Regions from separate parts of the Frigoribacterium sp. R86507 genome, predicted to be linked through region 3. Evidence: predicted binding sites of a transcription regulator. Region 3 holds the regulator's gene; each other region holds the start of a gene.
What was found. Region 3 encodes HrcA, which represses chaperone genes, less so after heat shock. Its sites were predicted from a motif close to TTNGCACTCGNNNNNNNCGAGTGCNAA; they were not measured.
Positions count from the first base shown of each region.

Region 1 (6,114 bases), 1.2 Mb from region 3:
CCCACGTGCGGGTGACGCTCCTCCGGCTCACAGGAAACACCGAGGAGGCGCGCAGATACTTGGGCGCATGAGTGACGGCCCCAAGATCCTGATCGTCGACGACGAACCGAACATCCGCGACCTGTTGACCACCAGCCTGCGTTTCGCGGGCTTCGCCGTCCGTGCGGTCGGCAACGGTGCGCAGGCGATCTCGGCGGTCCTCGAAGAAGAACCCGACCTGATCATTCTCGACGTGATGCTGCCCGACATGAACGGGTTCGGCGTGACCAAGCGCCTCCGCTCGTCGGGCTACACGTCGCCCATCCTCTTCCTCACGGCGAAAGACGACACCGAGGACAAGATCACGGGCCTCACCGTCGGTGGCGACGACTACGTCACCAAGCCCTTCAGCCTCGACGAGATCGTGGCGCGCATCAAGGCGATCCTCCGGCGCACGATGAACGAGGACGAGGATGCCATCATCCGTGCCGGCGAGCTCACGATGGACCAGGACACCCACGAGGTCACCATCGGCGAGACGGCCATCGAGCTCAGCCCCACCGAGTTCAAGCTGTTGCGCTACCTCATGCTCAACCCGAACCGCGTGCTGTCGAAGGCCCAGATCCTCGACCACGTGTGGGAGTACGACTTCAACGGCGACGCCGGCATCGTCGAGAGCTACATCTCGTACCTGCGTCGCAAGCTCGACCAGTTCTCGACCGAGCCGATCATCCAGACCAAGCGCGGCTTCGGCTACATGCTCAAGGCCTCCAAGGCCTGACACACCACCTCCGGCCCGTCCATCCGTCGCAGCCCGACCGCCCCGAGCGGTCGGGCTTCGTCGTGTGTGCGGTGACGGGCGGGGTGTGCCCAGCCGTCTCCGATAACGTCTGACCTCATGCACGCTCGCCTCTCGCAGTGGTGGAACGAGATCTCCATCCGCACCAAGATCACCGGCATCACGGTGACCCTGGTCACCCTCGGCCTCGTCGTCGCCGGCCTCGGCACGATGACCGTCCTCAGCACCTACCTGATGGGGCAGGTCGACACATCCCTGCGGAACTCGGCGACCAACTTCACCAGCGCCTCGTTCGACCAGGCGGACTCCCGATCGTGCACCGTGAACTTCGCCGGCTTGACCAGCAGCTACGTCGCGATCCTCGACGACGAGGGCGACCTCATCTGCGACACCCGCTCACAGCTGTCGAGTGCCACCGACGCCCCCGACCTCTCCGGCGTCGGTGTCGCCGGCGCTCCCCTCGACGAGGCCTTCAACCGGTACAACGCGACCCGTGACAACGAGTGGCGCCTCTTCGCGCACGCGGCCAACCTGCGCTCGACCGACGCCCAGGGCGGCGTGACGACCGTGCCGGCCGTCATCGTGGCCGGCACGAACCTGGCGGGCACGAACGCCACCATCGGGCGCTTCGGCGGAATCTTCCTGGGGTTCGGTCTCTCGGTCGTCGTGCTCGGCGCCGCCCTCACCCGCCTGCTCGTCACGTCGACCTTCGCACCGCTGCGCGACGTCGAGGCCACCGCGGCCCGCTTCGCCGACGGCGACTTCACCCAACGACTCGACTCGACCACCCCGAACACCGAGGTGGGACGACTGAACCGGTCCCTGAACACGATGCTCAACCGCATCGACAGCGCCTTCGACGACCGCGCCAGGACGATCGACCAGATGCGCCGTTTCGTCGGCGACGCGAGCCACGAACTCCGGACGCCGCTCGTCTCGCTCCGCGGCTACGCCGAGCTGTACCGCATGGGTGCGCTGACCAAGCCCGAGGACGTCGCCCAGGCCATGGACCGCATCGAGAAGGAGGCCATCCGCATGGGCGTACTGGTGCAGGACCTCCTCGCCCTCGCCCGTCTCGACGAGTCCAAGCCGCTCGAGCTCGGTCCCGTCGACCTCGTGCAGCTGGCCCGCGACTCGGCCCTCGACACCATGGCGTCCAACCCCGATCGAGACATCGACGTGATCGTGCTCGAGCCCGTCCTCGCCTCGGCGCAGGCTCCGACCGACGGCGACGAGACACCGGCCGACGGACGCTCCCCCGAGACCGCGCCACCGGCCGCGAGCACCCCGGCCACAGGCACCTCGCCCACGGATGCCTCGCCCGGCGCGACGGGTGCGATCTCGTTCGCGGGTGCGACCCTCGCCCGCCTCCGCAGCCTGAGGGCGAGGGCCGTCCGCAACGGCGACACGGCCACCGCCGCCCAGCTCCAGGACGAGGTGCAGAAGTTCGAGGCCCCGGCCATCGTGCACGGCGAAGAGAACAAGATCCGCCAGGTCATCACCAACCTCATGGGCAACGCCATGCGGTTCACCGAGCCGGACAGCCCGATCGAGCTCGTGGTGCAGTCCGACCCCGGGCGCGGAGTGGCCACCGTCGCCATCGTCGACCACGGCGAGGGCATCCCGCCGCAGATCCGCGAGAAGATCTTCCAGCGCTTCTGGCGTGCCGACTCGTCGCGCACCCGCGACACGGGCGGCAGCGGCCTCGGCCTCGCTATCGTGTCGGGCATCGTCGCGGCCCACGGCGGCTCGGTGGACGTCGACGACACCCCCGGGGGTGGAGCCACGTTCCGCGTCGCCCTGCCGCTGATGCCCGCCGACGCGGTCACCGCGGCCGAGCCCGCCGCCGCGACCGCCTAGCCGGGCCGACCCCGGCCCGCGGCCCGCGCCCGCCGCCGCGCGCCCTGCGCCCCGCGCCCCGCGCACCCCGCACCGCGCCCCGCACCACGCACCACGCACCACGCACCACGCACCACGCACCACGCACCACGCACCACGACGCCAGGAAGTGGACACCGCACCACGTTTTCTCGTGGCGTCGTGCCCACTTCCTGGCGTCGTGCGCATTTCGTGGCGTCGTCCGGAGCCGGCCGGACTGCGGGACACGTCCCTCCCCCGGCAACGCCGAAGGGCGGCTCCCCCGGAGGGGAACCGCCCTTGAGCGTGTGCGCGGTGTGAGCCGCGCGGCTGCGGACTAGAAGTCCATGCCACCCGAGGGGTCGCCGGCCGGGGCCGGGTTCTTCTCGGGCTTGTCGGCGACGACGGCCTCGGTCGTGAGGAACAGACCGGCGATCGACGCGGCGTTCTGCAGAGCCGAACGCGTGACCTTGGCGGGGTCGATGATGCCGGCGGCCAGCATGTCGACGTACTCGCCGGTCGCGGCGTTGAGGCCCCAACCGATGTCGAGCCCGCGGACCTTGTCGGCCACGACGCCGGGCTCCATGCCGGCGTTGAAGGCGATCTGCTTCAGGGGAGCGTCGATCGCGACGCGGACGATGTTCGCACCCGTCGCCTCGTCGCCCTCGAGCTGCAGGTTCGCCAGAGCGGTCTTGCCGGCCTGGATGAGGGCGACGCCACCACCGGCGACGATGCCCTCTTCGACGGCGGCCTTCGCGTTGCGCACGGCGTCCTCGATGCGGTGCTTGCGCTCTTTCAGCTCGACCTCGGTCGCGGCACCCGCCTTGATGACGGCGACGCCACCGGCGAGCTTCGCGAGACGCTCCTGGAGCTTCTCGCGGTCGTAGTCGCTGTCGGTCGCCTCGATCTCGCTGCGGATCTGACGGACGCGGCCGGCGATCTGCTCGTCGTCACCGGCACCCTCGACGATGGTCGTCTCGTCCTTGGTGATGATGACCTTGCGGGCACGACCGAGCAGGTCGAGCGTCGCGTTCTCGAGCTTGAGACCGACCTCTTCGGCGATGACCTGACCACCGGTGAGGATCGCGATGTCCTGCAGCTGCGCCTTGCGACGGTCGCCGAAGCCGGGGGCCTTGACGGCGACCGACTTGAAGATGCCGCGGATCTTGTTCACGACGAGCGTGGCCAGGGCCTCGCCGTCGACGTCTTCCGCGATGATGAGCAGCTGCTTGCCCGACTGGATGACCTTGTCGACGATCGGCAGCAGGTCTTTGATGTTCGAGATCTTCGAGTTGACGATGAGCACGTAGGCGTCTTCGAAGACGGCCTCCTGGCGCTCGGGGTCGGTGACGAAGTACTGCGACAGGTAGCCCTTGTCGAAGCGCATGCCCTCGGTGAGCTCGAGCTCGGTGCCGAAGGTGTTGCTCTCTTCGACGGTGACGACGCCCTCTTTGCCGACCTTGTCGATCGCTTCGGCGATGAGTGCACCGATGGTGGGGTCGGCGGCCGAGATCGAGGCCGTGGCAGCGATCTGCTCTTTGGTCTCGATGTCCTTCGCGTCGGCGAGCAGCTGGTCGGAGACGGCCTGGGCGGCCTTCTCGATGCCGCGTTTCAGCGAGATGGGGTCGGCACCGGCCGCGACGTTGCGCAGACCTTCGCGGACGAGGGCCTGGGCCAGCACCGTCGCGGTGGTCGTGCCGTCACCGGCGACGTCGTCGGTCTTCTTCGCGACCTCTTTGACGAGCTCGGCACCGATCTTCTCGAAGGGGTCGTCGAGCTCGATCTCTTTGGCGATGGAGACGCCGTCGTTCGTGATGGTGGGGGCGCCCCACTTCTTTTCGAGCACGACGTTGCGACCACGCGGGCCGAGCGTGACCTTCACCGCGTCGGCCAGGATGTTCAGGCCACGCTCGAGGCCACGACGGGCCTCTTCGTCAAAAGCAATGATCTTAGCCATGTGTGTTTTTCGTCCCTCCCGGACGTCATGAAGCAGAAGCATTGGCACTCACGTGTCGCGAGTGCCAGCAACGATTCTGGCACTCGCCCGATGAGAGTGCAAGTGACGCGGCAGGGCCCGGACGCACGAGCACGCCGCCACGGCGGACCGTGACGGCGTGCGGCGAGGGAGTGGGTGCGTCGAGGCGCACCGACGGGCCTCAGGCGAGCCGGACGGACTCCGCCTGCGGCCCCTTGTCGCCCGTGCCGACCTCGAACACGACGGCCTGGCCCTCTTCGAGGACCTTGTACCCGCTCATGTCGATCGCGGAGTAGTGCACGAAGACGTCCTGGCCGTCTCCCTCGACGGTGATGAAGCCGAAGCCCTTCTCCGCGTTGAACCATTTCACGGTCCCGTTTGCCATGGTGTCGCTCCCCTTGCTGTGGTGGTACGGCGCGTGCGGTGCTGCAGAGCCGGGTCGTCGACGCAGTCATCTGCGAGCCCGGACGGGACAGCCTCACTCGTGCAGAACACCAGGTCGGCGAGCCGTGGGGGGCGACCAATTCCAGATGCTAGCCACGGGAAAAGCGGAAGAACACACCTCGAACGAGAAACACCCGCTGAAAACGAGGATTTCACCGGTAATTAAACGCGGGCGTAACACGGGAGGCGCGGTGAGGGCCCGACGGGACCCGCGCCTCCTCGGATCGGGCCGGCGGGGAGGGCCCTGTCAGGCGCTGTAGTCGGCCCCGAGGACGATCGTGACGGCGGCACCCGGGAAGGCGTCGCTCGCCTCGACGTCGGTGATGCCGAGCTGCTGGGCGAGCCCGAGCGCCGCGGCCTCGTCGTCGGCCGCCGAGTAGTAGACGGTGGACGTCGCGACGCGCTCGCTGGCGTTGCCCTGGGTGCCGACGACCCAGCCGGCGGTCTCGAGCCGCTCGGAGGCCGAACCGGCGAGCCCGGCGGTGGCCGTGCCGTTCAGGACGGTGATGGTGGTGACCGAGGGGTCGACCTGCGAGGGGTCCGTCAGCGGGGCCACAGTCGGCGTGGCCGTCGGGGTCGCCGTCTCGGTGTCGGGCGCCTCGGCTTCGGCGGTGCTCGACGACGACGGGTTGACGAACTGGAAGCTGTTGTTCGCGACCCCGAGGTAGACGACGCCGGCACCGACGAGCACGCCGACGGCGAGGGCCGCCCAGGCGAAGCCGATCCAGCCGCTGCCGGGGCGCTTCTCGGCCCGGTGGGCCCCGACACGGTCGAGGTCGGCGGGGACGTCGTCGAACCGGTCTCGGTCGAATTTCGGCATGCGTGGTCTCTCGTGGGTCAGCGGGTCGGACCGAACGAACGAGTCGATCGGGCGTCGCGGCGGGCGACTCGCAGGCGCTGCAGGCGGCCGACGAGCATGGGTGCGTACGCCAGTGCAGCGGGTCGGTCTATGAGCGAGTTGAGCAACTGCTGGTAACGGACGACCCCGAGGCCGAACTCGCGACGGATCGCGGCCTCCCGGGCGCCGGCCGAGGCGGGGGCACGCTGCTCGAAGTCGAGG
Region 1 is NZ_CP139002.1:1,018,918-1,025,031, reverse strand. Features, by position in the region: gene SJY14_RS04980 (response regulator transcription factor) at 68-760, shown strand; gene SJY14_RS04975 (cell wall metabolism sensor histidine kinase WalK) at 878-2,638, shown strand; gene groL (chaperonin GroEL) at 2,973-4,592, opposite strand; gene SJY14_RS04965 (cold-shock protein) at 4,792-4,995, opposite strand; gene SJY14_RS04960 (LytR C-terminal domain-containing protein) at 5,302-5,874, opposite strand; gene SJY14_RS04955 (DUF3263 domain-containing protein) at 5,892-6,114, opposite strand, start outside.
Region 1: groL (chaperonin GroEL) is a predicted target of HrcA. The motif match lies at 4,634-4,660, and genes of this name have one in related genera.

Region 2 (6,114 bases), 1.4 Mb from region 3:
GACGGTGAGCACGATCGAGGCGACCCAGACGATGGCGAAGCCGACCCATCGCGCCGTCGACATGTGCTCGCCGAGCACGACGACCCCGACCACGAACTGCAGCACGGGGGCGACGTACTGCGTCAGCCCCACGGTCGTCAGGGGCAGCCGACGCGTCGCCGAGGCGAAGAGCAGCAGCGGCACGGCCGTGATGACGCCCGTGCCGACCGTGGCGAGGGTGTGCCCGACGCTCACGGTGCCCAGCACGACGCCGCCCCCGAGGCCCGTCACGTGCAGCACGATCAGGGTGACGGCCGCGAAGGGTGCGATCCACAGCGTCTCGAGCGTGAGCCCGCCGACCGCGTCGACCCGACCACCGACCTGCTTCTTCACCAGGCCGTAGAGCCCGAACGAGAACGCGAGGACGAGCGAGATGAACGGCGGCCTGCCCGCCCCGATCGCGATCACGAGGACGGCGACGGCGCTCAGCCCGACGGCCACCCACTGGGTCGTGCGCAGACGCTCGCGCAGCACCACCACGCCGAGCAGGACCGTGACGATCGGGTTGATGAAGTAGCCGAGCGCCGCCTCGACCACGTGCCCGCTGAGCGTCGCCGAGATGAAGACCGTCCAGTTGACGACGATGAACGCCCCCGCCAGCCCCATGGTGCCCACCACGCGGGGCTGACGCAGCAGGGCCAGGAACGACCGCAGCGCCCCCGTCACGACGAGCAGCACCGCACAGAAGACGAGCGAGAACAGCACCCGCCAGGCGACGATCTCGAACGGGCCGGCCGGGGCCAGCAGCAGGAAGTAGACCGGCAGCACGCCCCAGAGCCCGTAGGCCCCCAGGGCGTAGGCCAGACCCGCCCCGCCGGCCCCGGCGACGCCGAGCCCCGAGGTCGGGGCGGAGGGGGACGAGGAGGCGCGGGTCGAGGTCACCAGGAGACTCTAGGTGGCTGCGCCCACCACCGGAACGGCCACTCCTGCCACCGTGGATCGATCGACGGACGATCACGCCTGGGGACGAGCGGACGCTCGCGGCCACGTCGCCGACACGACGAAGGCCCCTGCCGGAGCAGGGGCCTTCGGGACGGCGACCGGGGTCGCGGAGCACGGCCGGAGCCGTGCCGAGGTGCTAGCGGACGATGACCGCCAGGACGTCGCGAGCCGAGAGCACGAGCAGGTCTTCTCCGCCGTACTTCACCTCGGTTCCGCCGTACTTGCTGTAGATGACCTTGTCGCCGGTGGCGACGTCGAGCGGCACGCGGTTGCCGTTGTCGTCGATGCGGCCCGGGCCGACCGCCACCACTTCACCCTCTTGGGGCTTCTCTTTGGCGGTGTCGGGGATCACGAGACCCGAAGCAGTGGTCTGCTCGGCTTCGACCTGACGAATGACGATGCGATCTTCGAGCGGCTTGATGCTGACCGACACGGGTGACCTCTTCTTTCTCGGTGCTACGAAAACATGGGGGCTGGCACTTGCCGGGGGCGAGTGCCAGAACAACTGTAGGACGAGACTGGCACTCGGTCAATCCGAGTGCCAACGCGTCGGCCCGCGTGCGTCACACTGGACGACATGGATTCCTCCGAGCTGCTCGAAGTCCTCTCGCCCGAGGGGCTGCGGCTGCTCGACTCGCTGCCGACGGGCGGCGCCTCCGGCGACGACGTCGTCGGCACGGTGGCCGCGTTGCGCAAGCAGGGCCACTCCCCCGCCCTCGTGTCGGCGGTGCTCACCCAGGCCCGGCTCCGTGGCCGCGCGGTGGCCAAGTTCGGCGAGTTCGCGAGCCGCATGCTGTTCACCGAGGCGGGCCTCGAACAGGCCACGCGCCTCCCGGTCGCCGCGCGCCATGCCGGACGCTACGCCGCGGCGGGCATCGGCAGCGTGGCCGACCTCGGCTGCGGCATCGGTGGCGACGCCCTGGCGTTCGCCGCGCTCGACCTCGACGTGCTCGCCGTCGACCGCGACGAGGTCACCGCGGCCGTCGCCTCGTACAACCTCGCGCCGTGGCCGTCGTCGCGGGTCGAGCAGGGGGACGCCGCGACCACCGACCTCGGGGGCGTCGAGGGCGTCTTCCTCGACCCGGCGCGACGGACGGCCGGCCACGCCGCCACCAAGCGCCTCGCCGACCCGGCCGACTGGTCCCCCGGCCTCGACGTCGCCTTCGGCTTCGCCGACCGCCTGCCCACCGGCGTGAAGCTCGGCCCGGGCGTCGACCGCGAGCTGCTGCCGGCCGACGCCGAGTGCCAGTGGATCTCGGTCGACCGCGACGTGGTCGAGGTGGGCGTGTGGTTCGGTCCGCTCGCGCGGCCGGGAGTGGGCCGGTCCGCACTGGTGGTCAGCGCCTCCGGGGCGTCCGAGCTGACGGCCGCCGCCGACTCGGACGACGTGGACCCGGGCGACCTCGGCGAGTACCTCTACGAGCCCGACGGTGCCGTCATCCGGGCGCGCCTGATCGGCGACCTGGCCCGGTCGATCGACGCCCGCATGATCAGTCGCGACATCGCCTGGCTGACGACGGAGGCGCGGGTCGACACCCCCTTCGCGCAGGGTTTCCGCGTGCTCGAGACCTTCCCGCTCGACGAGCGGACGCTGAAGCGCGAGCTGCGGGCGCGGGGCATCGGCCGCCTCGAGATCAAGAAGCGCGGGGTCGACGTCGATCCCGCGACGTTCCGCAAACGACTCTCGTTGCAGGGCACCGGATCGGCGACCCTCGTGCTGACCCGGGTCGCGGGGCGGCACACGGCCCTGCTCTGCGAGCGCCTGGTCTGACGCCGGGCGGGTCGGTGAGGCTGACTGCGGTCAGGCGACCGTCGCGACGGGATCGGTGGGGCCGACGGCCGGTCGGCGTCTCTTGAACTTCATCGTCGGCCGTTCGACGAGGTGCCAGCTGAGGGTGGCCACGGCGAAGGTGGCCGCCAGCGACACCAGGGCGAAGAGCGGAACGCCCCATGCCGCCGCCCCCGCCGTCGCGAGCAGCTGCTGGAGCGGGAAACCGTAGATGTAGGTGCCGTACGAGATGTCTGTGCGGATCGACGCCCTCGGGTGTGTGACGAGCGCGCCGACGCCGAGCGCGAGGTATGCGAGCGGGAGCGCGGCCACCAGGCCGTAGTCGGGCAGGGCCGACGAGGCCAGCACGATCACGGCGGCCAGGACGAGCAGCCAGGGCCGGACCGGGATGCTGTTCCGCCAGCGGTAGACCAGGGCCCCCGCGACGAAGACGATGCCGAAGCGCGACCCGTTGGTCAGGTACCAGTTGTGGATGCCGCCGTACGTGCTCGCCGCCACGCCCACGGTGCAGAGGACGTAGGCGGCGGGAAGGGCCCAGCGCGAGCGCAGGAGGCCGACGACACCGAGCAGGAGGACGCCGAGGTAGCAGGCGAACTCCCAGCCGAGGGTCCAGAGGGAACCGTTCCAGGCCCCTTCGACCGGCGTGCCGAGGGGCGTGCCCGCGATGTCGTACTGCCACACGCGCAGGAGGCCGTTGCGGACGACGTACGAGACGGCGTCGCCCACGAAACCGTCCGGCGCGGGGACACCGCGGATGAGCAGCGACACCGGGGCGAAGACGGCGGCGGTGAGCACGAGACACACCCAGAACGCCGGGAAGATCCGGAGCACACGCGCACGCAGGAATGCGACGACCTGCGGAGTCCTCGACCACGACATGACGATGAGGTAGCCCGAGATCGCGAAGAACACGTCGACCGGCAGGCGCGACGCGAGCTGCCGAGCGGGCTCGAAACCGATGTCGTGGCCGGTGAGGGGGACGGAGTGCCAGATGACGACCGCGGATGCCATGACGAGGCGGATCAGGTTGTACGCGTTGCGCCGCGGATCGAGGACGTTCCCGAGGACGTCGGCCCGGTTCCGGGCCTGGGCAGGGTCGACGGCGGCGTGGTCGCGGGCAGGCGCGGACATCGGTCCTCCGTGTCGCATTCGGGTGCCGGGGAACGGTTCGGGTGGTGGCAGGCCACGATAGCTCGTCCCGACCCCGGGGCACCTCGCCCGTGCCGGCTTTCCGCCCCCGGGTTCACCCGCAGAGGAGGGGCGACAGGGCGAGGGGCGGCTGCCTCAGGGCGAGGCAGCCGCCCCTCGTCCGGTCGAGAGGGGTCAGTACCCGCCGTAGTAGTCGGAACTCGACGAGAAGCCGGCGATGAAGAGACCGAAGGCCACCCAGCCGATCACGATCAGGACGACGCCGGCGTAGCCCACGATCAGTCCGGTGAGCCAGAACCCGCGGGCGTGACGCTCACGCGACATGCCCAGGTGACCGAGCACGACGCCCGCGATGGACGCCACGATCGAGAGCCCGAAGGTGAAGGGTGCCAGCACGAGACCGGCGATCGAGCCGATCATCGAGAGCAGGCTGAGCAGTCGAGGGGGCTGAGCGGCACCCGCCGAGGCGTACGGCGGGTAGGGCGAGCCGTAGGGCTGCTGACCGTACTGTGCGCCCGGCTGGCCCTGTTGGCCGTACTGCGCGCCCGGCTGGCCCTGTTGGCCGTACTGCGCGCCCGGCTGGCCCTGTTGGCCGTACTGCGCGCCCGGCTGGCCCTGTTGGCCGTACTGCGCACCCGGCTGGCCCTGCTGGGCGAACGCCTGCTGACCGTACGGCGCACCGGACTGACCGGAGGGCTGCTGACCCTGGGACTGCTGGCCGTAGCCCGACTGCTGCCCGTAGCCAGGCTGCTGGCCCTGCGGCTGGCCGTAGCCCGACTGCGGGCCCTGCGGCGGCTGGCCGTAGGCCGACTGCTGGCCGTACCCGGACTGCTGACCGTAGCCCTGCTGCCCGTACCCTGCCGGCGGCTGCGCACCCGGCTGGCCGTAGGGCGGCCGGGGCGGCTGGGGCGCACCCGGCGGGACCTGCCCCGGGCGGGACTGCGGCGCCGGAGCCCCCTGGGGTGCGCCGTAGGGCGCCGACCCCGTCGGAGGCACCCCGGCCCCGCCGTACGGCGACGACGCGGGCGGCTGCGAGGCGTACGGGGACGACGCGGGCGGCTGCGTGGCGGGCGGCTGGGACGCGGCCCCCGGGAAGACGGTCGGCGGCAGCGGCGGCGAGGCGGTGGCCGCACCGCCCCCCTCGGACGGGCGCGTGGGAGGCGCGGTGGGTGCCGCGGGCGGCGTCGGCGCCGAGGGCGCGGTCGGCGCCGAGGACGGCTTCTCGGGGGTGGTGTCGTCGGTGGCCATCAGCTGCCTTTCGCGAGCGGTGCGTCGGTCGTGCCGCCGGAACGGCCGGTCACGCCTGTGACGGTCGCGTCCCGGGACACGAAAGGGCCCGCACCACGCGGTGCGGACCCCGTCATGCTAGCGAGGGTCGTGATGAGCGGCCCCTGGGAGGCGACGCCCGACGACGCGAGGACGACCTACGAGTTGTAGCTGCCGTCGTAGAGGTCGGGGTTGCTGGCGATGGCGCCGAACACGACCACGAGCAGGATGATGCCGATGATCGTCAGAGCGACGACGACGTAGCCGAGGATGAGACCCGTCAGGGCCATCCCGCGGCCCTCTTCGCCCCGCTTCTTGATCTGGCTCAACGCCATGTGGCCGGTGACGATGGCACCGAGGGCCGTGATCGAGGTCAGGAAGCCGGCGATGCCGAGGATCATCGAGACGAGGGCGAGGGTGTTGCGCTGACCGGGGCGAGCGCCGTTCTGCCCCTGGTAGGCCGGCTGACCACCGGAGGGCTGCCCCGGGTAAGCCGGCTGTTGGCCCTGGTACGGGTTCTGCGACGAGGGCTGGCCGTGGGGGGAGGGGTTCTGGTCGGTCATCGGGAGACGTCCTTCTGGTGAGGTTCGGCCGGTGACGGCCGCGGTCGGTCGAGCGCCCATGCTATCGGCGACGGTCGGCCTGCGGCCGAGGACGGGCCTCCTAGGCATCGCCTCGGGGTTCAGACCGCCTGGACCGTCGTCACGGGCAACGTCGAGTCGGCCCCGAAGTCGAGCGGCGACGGTGCCCGGCCCCGCGACACGAGTTCGGCGCCGAGCGCCGCGATCATGGCGCCGTTGTCGGTGCACAGCGAGAGGGGCGGCACGCGCAGCTCGACCCCGGCCGCCGCGCACCGTTCGGCCGCGAGCTCGCGCACGCGGGCGTTGGCGACGACTCCCCCGCCGAGCAGCAGGCGGGGCACGCCCCGG
Region 2 is NZ_CP139002.1:804,117-810,230, reverse strand. Features, by position in the region: gene rarD (EamA family transporter RarD) at 1-921, opposite strand, end outside; gene groES (co-chaperone GroES) at 1,118-1,414, opposite strand; gene SJY14_RS03995 (class I SAM-dependent methyltransferase) at 1,559-2,752, shown strand; gene SJY14_RS03990 (acyltransferase family protein) at 2,783-3,901, opposite strand; gene SJY14_RS03985 (hypothetical protein) at 4,094-5,167, opposite strand; gene SJY14_RS03980 (DUF4190 domain-containing protein) at 5,344-5,748, opposite strand; gene tsaD (tRNA (adenosine(37)-N6)-threonylcarbamoyltransferase complex transferase subunit TsaD) at 5,868-6,114, opposite strand, start outside.
Region 2: groES (co-chaperone GroES) is a predicted target of HrcA. The motif match lies at 1,500-1,526, and genes of this name have one in related genera.

Region 3 (6,114 bases):
GACGCTCGAACCGACCTCGGCGGCGACCAGGTCGTCGACCAGGTAGAAGTGCGCCACGATCAGAAGTTCAGGAAGCGGTCGCGCAACTTGCCGAACAGGCCTTGCTGGAAGTGCGACAGCTCGGGAGCCGGGGAGCGCCTGCCGGAGGCGAACTTCTCGATCAGCTCGCGCTCTTTGTGGCTCAGCTTGGTCGGGGTGACCACCTGGACGCCGATCTTGAGGTCGCCGCGACCCGTTCCGCGCAGACGCGTGATCCCGCGGTCCTTCACGGTGATGATGTCGGCGCTCTGGGTGCCGGGCCTGATCTCGACCTCGATCTCGCCGTCGAGCCCGGTGAGCGTCGTCGACGTGCCGAGGATGGCGTCGGCCATCTGCACCTCGAGCGTCGCCAGCAGGTCGTCGCCGTTGCGGCTGTAGGTGTCGTGGTGGCGCACCTTGACCTCGAGATAGAGGTCGCCGTTCGGGCCGCCGGCCTGGCCGACCTCGCCCTGACCGGGCAGCTGGAGCCTGAGGCCCGTGTCGACGCCCGCGGGGATGTCGATCGGGATCGAGCGACGGGCCCGCACGCGGCCCTGCCCCTGACAGGTCGGGCAGGGGTTCGGGATGACGGTGCCGTAGCCCCGGCAGGTGCCGCACGGGCTCGACGTCATGACGTTGCCGAGCAGGGAGCGCACGGTGCGCTGGATCTGTCCGGAACCACCGCAGATGTCGCAGGTCTGCGGCGAGGTGCCGGGCGCGCAGCACGAGCCGCTGCACGTGTCGCAGAGGACGGCCGTGTCGACTTCGATGTCGCGCTGGGTGCCGAAGACGATGTCCTCGAGGTCGACCTCGAGGCGCAGCAGGGCGTCCTGCCCGCGCTCGCGTCGGGACCGCGGGCCCTGGCGCTGACCCTGGCCGCCGCCGCCGAAGAACGCGTCGAAGATGTCGCCGAAGCCGGCGGCCCCGCCTCCCCCGCCGCCGAAACCGGGCTGCGGGCCGAGGTCGTAGCGTTCACGCTGCTGCGGGTCGCTGAGCACGTCGTAGGCGTGCGTGACGTCCTTGAAGCGTTCGGACGCGTCGGGGCTGGGGTTGACGTCGGGGTGCAGCTCGCGGGCGAGCTTGCGGTACGCCTTCTTGATCTCTTCCGGGGTCGCCTGACGGTCGACTCCGAGGACGTCGTAATGATCTGCCACTGGTTCTCGTCTGCCTCTGGTGTGGTGTGGTGGTCTTCCCGGCGGGGCCGGGCCCGGCGGACCGGGACGGGGATGGGGGTCGTGGGACGGCCGGGGCCGTCGGGGTCGGCTACCGCTCGGCGAGCAGCGACGACAGGTAGCGGGCGACGGCACGCACGGCCGCCATGTTGGTCGAGTAGTCCATGCGCATGGGCCCGAGGACGCCGAGCCTCGCGATCTCGCTGCCCTGCGTCGAGTACCCGCTAGCCAGGACCGACGCCTGCGACAACCCGAACGAGGCGTTCTCGCGCCCGATGCTCGCGGCCACGTCGACGGCGTCGAGTTGCATCTCGCCGAACAACCGCAGCAGGGCGACCTGCTCTTCGATCGCCTCGAGCACCGGGAAGAGGTCGCCGCTGAAGTCGTCGCCCGTGCGCACCAGGTTCGCCGCGCCGGCCATGACCAGGCGGTCCTGGCGTCCGGCGGCGATCTGCTCGGTGAGGCTCGCGACGACGACGCCGACGATCGCCGCGAGGTCGGGGCGGAAGCGCGTCGGCAGGTCGGTGAGGGCCGTGGAGGCCTCGCCCAGGGGCCGTCCGCCGACCGCGGCGTTGATGGCGGCCCGCAACTCGGACAGGAAGGACTCGTCGACGGCGGTGCGGATGTCGACGACCCGCTGTTCGACCTGGCCGCTGTCGGTGATGAGCACCGTCATGACGCGGTCGTCGCCCAGGCTAACCAGCTCGACGTGACGCACGCGGGCCCGGGAGAAGGTGGGGTACTGCACCAGCGCCACCTGGTTGGTGAGCTGCGACAGCAGTCGGACCGTCCGCCCCAGCACCTCGTCGAGGTCGGTGGAGTCGCCGAGGAAGGTCTCGATGGCCTGACGCTGGGCGGCGCTGAGCGGTCGCAGGTCGGCGAGCTGGTTGACGAAGAGCCGGTAGCCCTTGTCGGTCGGCACGCGACCCGACGAGGTGTGCGGGGCCGCGATGAGCTCTTCTTCTTCGAGCAGCGCCATGTCGTTGCGGATCGTCGCCGCCGAGACGCCGAACTGGTGTCGCTCGACGATGGACTTCGACCCCACCGGCTCGCGGGACGCGACGTAGTCGTGCACGATGACGCGCAGCACTTCGAGACCGCGTTCGGAGACCATGTCGCACCTCTCTTCGCTCGACGCCCCCCGGGTCGTCCGCACGCCGGGCGACCGGGCCTGGCACTCGACGTGCCGGACTGCCAATCGTACGACACCTCCGTCGCGAGGCCTACTCGCGCCGCGCCCGGCTGCCCTAGGGTGGCGGGGACATCCGCAGGACACTCACGAACAGGTGCAGCCATGACCGAGACCCCTCCCGCCCAGCCGAACGGCCCGCAGAACGGTCGACCCGGCCAGAACGGGCAGCCCGGCCAGCCCTACGGCCAGGGCCAGCAGCCCGGTCAGCCCTACGGTCAGGGCCAGCAGCCCGGCGCCGGCTACGGCCAGCAGCCCGGCTACCAGCCGCAGCCCGTGCAGGCGATGCGCCCCGAGGACGAGAAGCTCTGGGCCACGCTCATCCACCTCGGCGGCATCATCTTCGCGTTCGTCCCGGCTCTCGTCGGCTACCTCGTGTTGAAGGACCGCGGCCCGTTCATCCGGGAGCACACCAAGACGGCGCTGAACTTCCAGATCACCATGGCCATCGTCTACGTGATCTCGGCGATCCTGTCGGTCATCGTCATCGGAGGCGTGCTGGCACTCGTCGCCGGCATCCTCGTCATCATCTTCTCGATCATCGCCGCCGTCGCGGCCAACAAGGGCCAGTGGTACAAGTACCCGCTGACCATCGAGTTCATCAAGTAGACGGTCGACCGGCCCGGACGGGCACGACGCGAGGCGCGACTCCCCCGGGAGCCGCGCCTCCTGCGTTCCCGGCCCGCGCCTCCTCGGTCCGCCGTGCGCGAAGCGCAGGACGAGGGCGCGCGGTCAGTCGGGCAGCAGGCGTCGCACGACGGCGTCGGCCATCAGGCGACCCTCGCGGGTGAGCACCACGCGACCCTGCAGGGCCGGGCGCCCCTCGACCCAGCCGTCGGCGATGAGGCCGGCGACCGCCTGGCGCCCGTCGTCGTCGAGCTCGGTGGTGGGCAGCCCCTCGCGGATGCGTACCCCGAGCAGGACGCGCTCGACCCGACGGGTCTCGTCGTCGAGGGTCTCGCGCCCGGCGGCCGGTGACTCACCCGCGGCCATGCGCTGCTGGTAGGCGGCCGGGTGCTTGACGTTCCACCAGCGGACGCCGCCGACGTGGCTGTGGGCGCCCGGGCCGACACCCCACCAGTCGTGGCCCTGCCAGTAGGCCAGGTTGTGGCGGGAGCGGTGTTCGACACCCCGGGACCAGTTGCTGACCTCGTACCAGTCGTACCCCGCCGCGGCGAGCCGGTCGTCCGCGATCTCGTACATGTCGGCCGCCGTGTCGTCGTCGGGCATCGGGACCTCGCCGCGCTTGATCTGGCGGGCGAGCTTCGTGCCGTCCTCGACGATCAGCGAGTAGGCCGAGAGGTGGTCGGGCTGCTGCTCGAGGGCGACGTCGAGCGATCGCCGCCAGTCGTCGAGGGTCTCGCCGGGCGTGCCGTAGATGAGGTCGAGGCTGACGTCGAGCCCGGCGTCGCGCGCCCATCGGACGACGAACGGGATGCGCTCGGGATCGTGCGTGCGCTCGAGGGTGGCGAGCACGCTCGGCACGGCCGACTGCATGCCGAAGCTGACGCGCGTGAACCCGGCGTCGGCGAGCTGCTGCAGGTACGCGGCGTCGACCGAGTCGGGGTTCGCCTCGGTCGTCACCTCGGCGCCCGGCTCGAGACCCCAGGTGTCGACCATGGCGTGCAACATCGACGTGAGGTCGCCCGAGGGCAGCATCGTCGGGGTGCCCCCGCCGAAGAACACCGAGGAGGCGCGGCGCGGCGGCAGCCCCGCCTCGCGCAGCACCCGTCCCCCGAGCTCGATCTCGGCGACGGCCTGCCCGGCGTAGTCGTCCCGGCGTGCGCCCCGCAGTTCGTCGCCCGTGTACGTGTTGAAGTCGCAGTACCCGCAGCGCACGCGGCAGAACGGGACGTGCAGGTAGACCCCGAAGTTGCGGTCGTGCGCGCCGACCGCGACGGTCTCGGGCAGACGACCGTCGACGGGGGCGGGATCGCCGAGGGGAAGGGCTCCGGGCACCGTCAGGCGCCGGTTCCCGAGGCGTCGCCGCGCGGGCCGGTCGGGGGCCGGTCGTCACCGCGAGGATCGCCGACCCCGGCCTCGGTGTCCTCGACGACGACGACCTCGTCGGTCTGCTCGCCCTTGTCGTTGAGGCTCAGGGCCCGCAGGTATCGCTTCGTGTACTGCGCCTGCGTGCGCCGCAGGAAGGGGGCCACGAGGCGCCACTTCGCGCTCGACGGCTTCGAGAACGACCGGATGGACAGCCAGACCGAACCGTCGTCGGTCTGGTCGACGATCCAGGACTCTTCGCCGCTCTCGGGGTGGCCGTCGAGGGTTCCGTACGCGAAGCCCTTGCGCTTCGGTTCGTCGATGACGTAGACGACGCGGACCGGCGCCTCGACCGTGCGCCCGTAGGCCTCGATGCTGAGCGTGGCCGTCGTGCCCGCCGTGAGGAAGGGCGTGCCGTCGGGCGAGTACCGCGACTCGTCGCGCGCGGTCGCCCATTCGGCCGCGTCGACCGGTTGCCCGTGCTCGTCGAACTGGACGGGCGTGTACTCGCTCTCGTCGGCCGGCGGCACGCTGTCGACCCGGACGCGGATGCCGCTGCGCTCTTGGATCTGCCAGGTCATCGTGGCGATCCAGGCCGCGGCGAAGCGGGCGTCGCCGTGGCCGACGCGGGCCCGGTACTCGGCCGGCTTGAAGCCCTTCGGCGGGTACTGCATGAGGTCGGGGGCCTGCGTCGCCCCGACCTCGCCGTAGGTCGTGCGGGTCTCGGTGTGGGTGGCTCGACGCATGCGCCCTACTTCTTGTCTTTCTTCTCGACGTCGCCGCTGAGGGCGGCGATGAAGGCCTCTTGGGGCACGTCGACCCGACCGATGGTCTTCATGCGCTTCTTGCCCTCTTTCTGCTTCTCGAGCAGCTTGCGCTTGCGCGAGATGTCGCCGCCGTAGCACTTGGCCAGGACGTCCTTGCGCATGGCGCGGATGCTCTCGCGGGCGATGATCCGGGCACCGATGGCGGCCTGGATGGGCACCTCGAACTGCTGCCTCGGGATGAGCTCGCGCAGCCGGCCCGTCATGAGGACCCCGTAGGCGTAGGCCTTGTCGCGGTGCACGATCGCGCTGAACGCGTCGACCTGTTCGCCCTGCAGCAGGATGTCGACCTTGACCAGGTCGGCCTCTTGGTCGCCGATGGGTTCGTAGTCGAGGCTGGCGTAGCCCGCGGTCTTCGACTTGAGGCTGTCGAAGAAGTCGAACACGATCTCGCCGAGGGGCATCGCGTAGCGAATCTCGACCCTGTCCTCGCCGAGGTACTCCATGCCGAGCAGGGTGCCGCGGCGCTGCTGGCAGAGCTCCATGATCACGCCGACGTAGTCCTTGGGCGCGAGGATGCCCGCCTTGACCATGGGCTCGCTGACGCTGGCGATCTTGCCGCCCGGGAACTCGCTGGGGTTGGTGACCGTGACGGTCTTCTTGTCTTCGGTGGTGACCTCGTAGATGACGCTCGGCGCCGTCGTGATGAGGTCGAGGCCGAACTCACGTTCGAGGCGCTCAGTGACGATCTCGAGGTGCAGCAGGCCGAGGAACCCGCAGCGGAAGCCGAACCCCAGGGCCACCGAGGTCTCGGGCTCGTACACCAGCGCGGCGTCCGACAGCTTGAGCTTGTCGAGCGCCTCGCGCAGGAGGGGGTAGTCGCTGCCGTCGATCGGGTACAGCCCCGAGAAGACCATGGGCAGCGGCTCGGTGTAGCCGCTGAGGGCCTCGGTCGCGGGCTTGGCCGACGTCGTGACGGTGT
Region 3 is NZ_CP139002.1:2,220,467-2,226,580, forward strand. Features, by position in the region: gene SJY14_RS10500 (16S rRNA (uracil(1498)-N(3))-methyltransferase) at 1-57, opposite strand, end outside; gene dnaJ (molecular chaperone DnaJ) at 60-1,172, opposite strand; gene hrcA (heat-inducible transcriptional repressor HrcA) at 1,282-2,304, opposite strand; gene SJY14_RS10515 (DUF4870 domain-containing protein) at 2,485-2,988, shown strand; gene hemW (radical SAM family heme chaperone HemW) at 3,112-4,338, opposite strand; gene SJY14_RS10525 (DUF1990 family protein) at 4,341-5,114, opposite strand; gene lepA (translation elongation factor 4) at 5,120-6,114, opposite strand, start outside.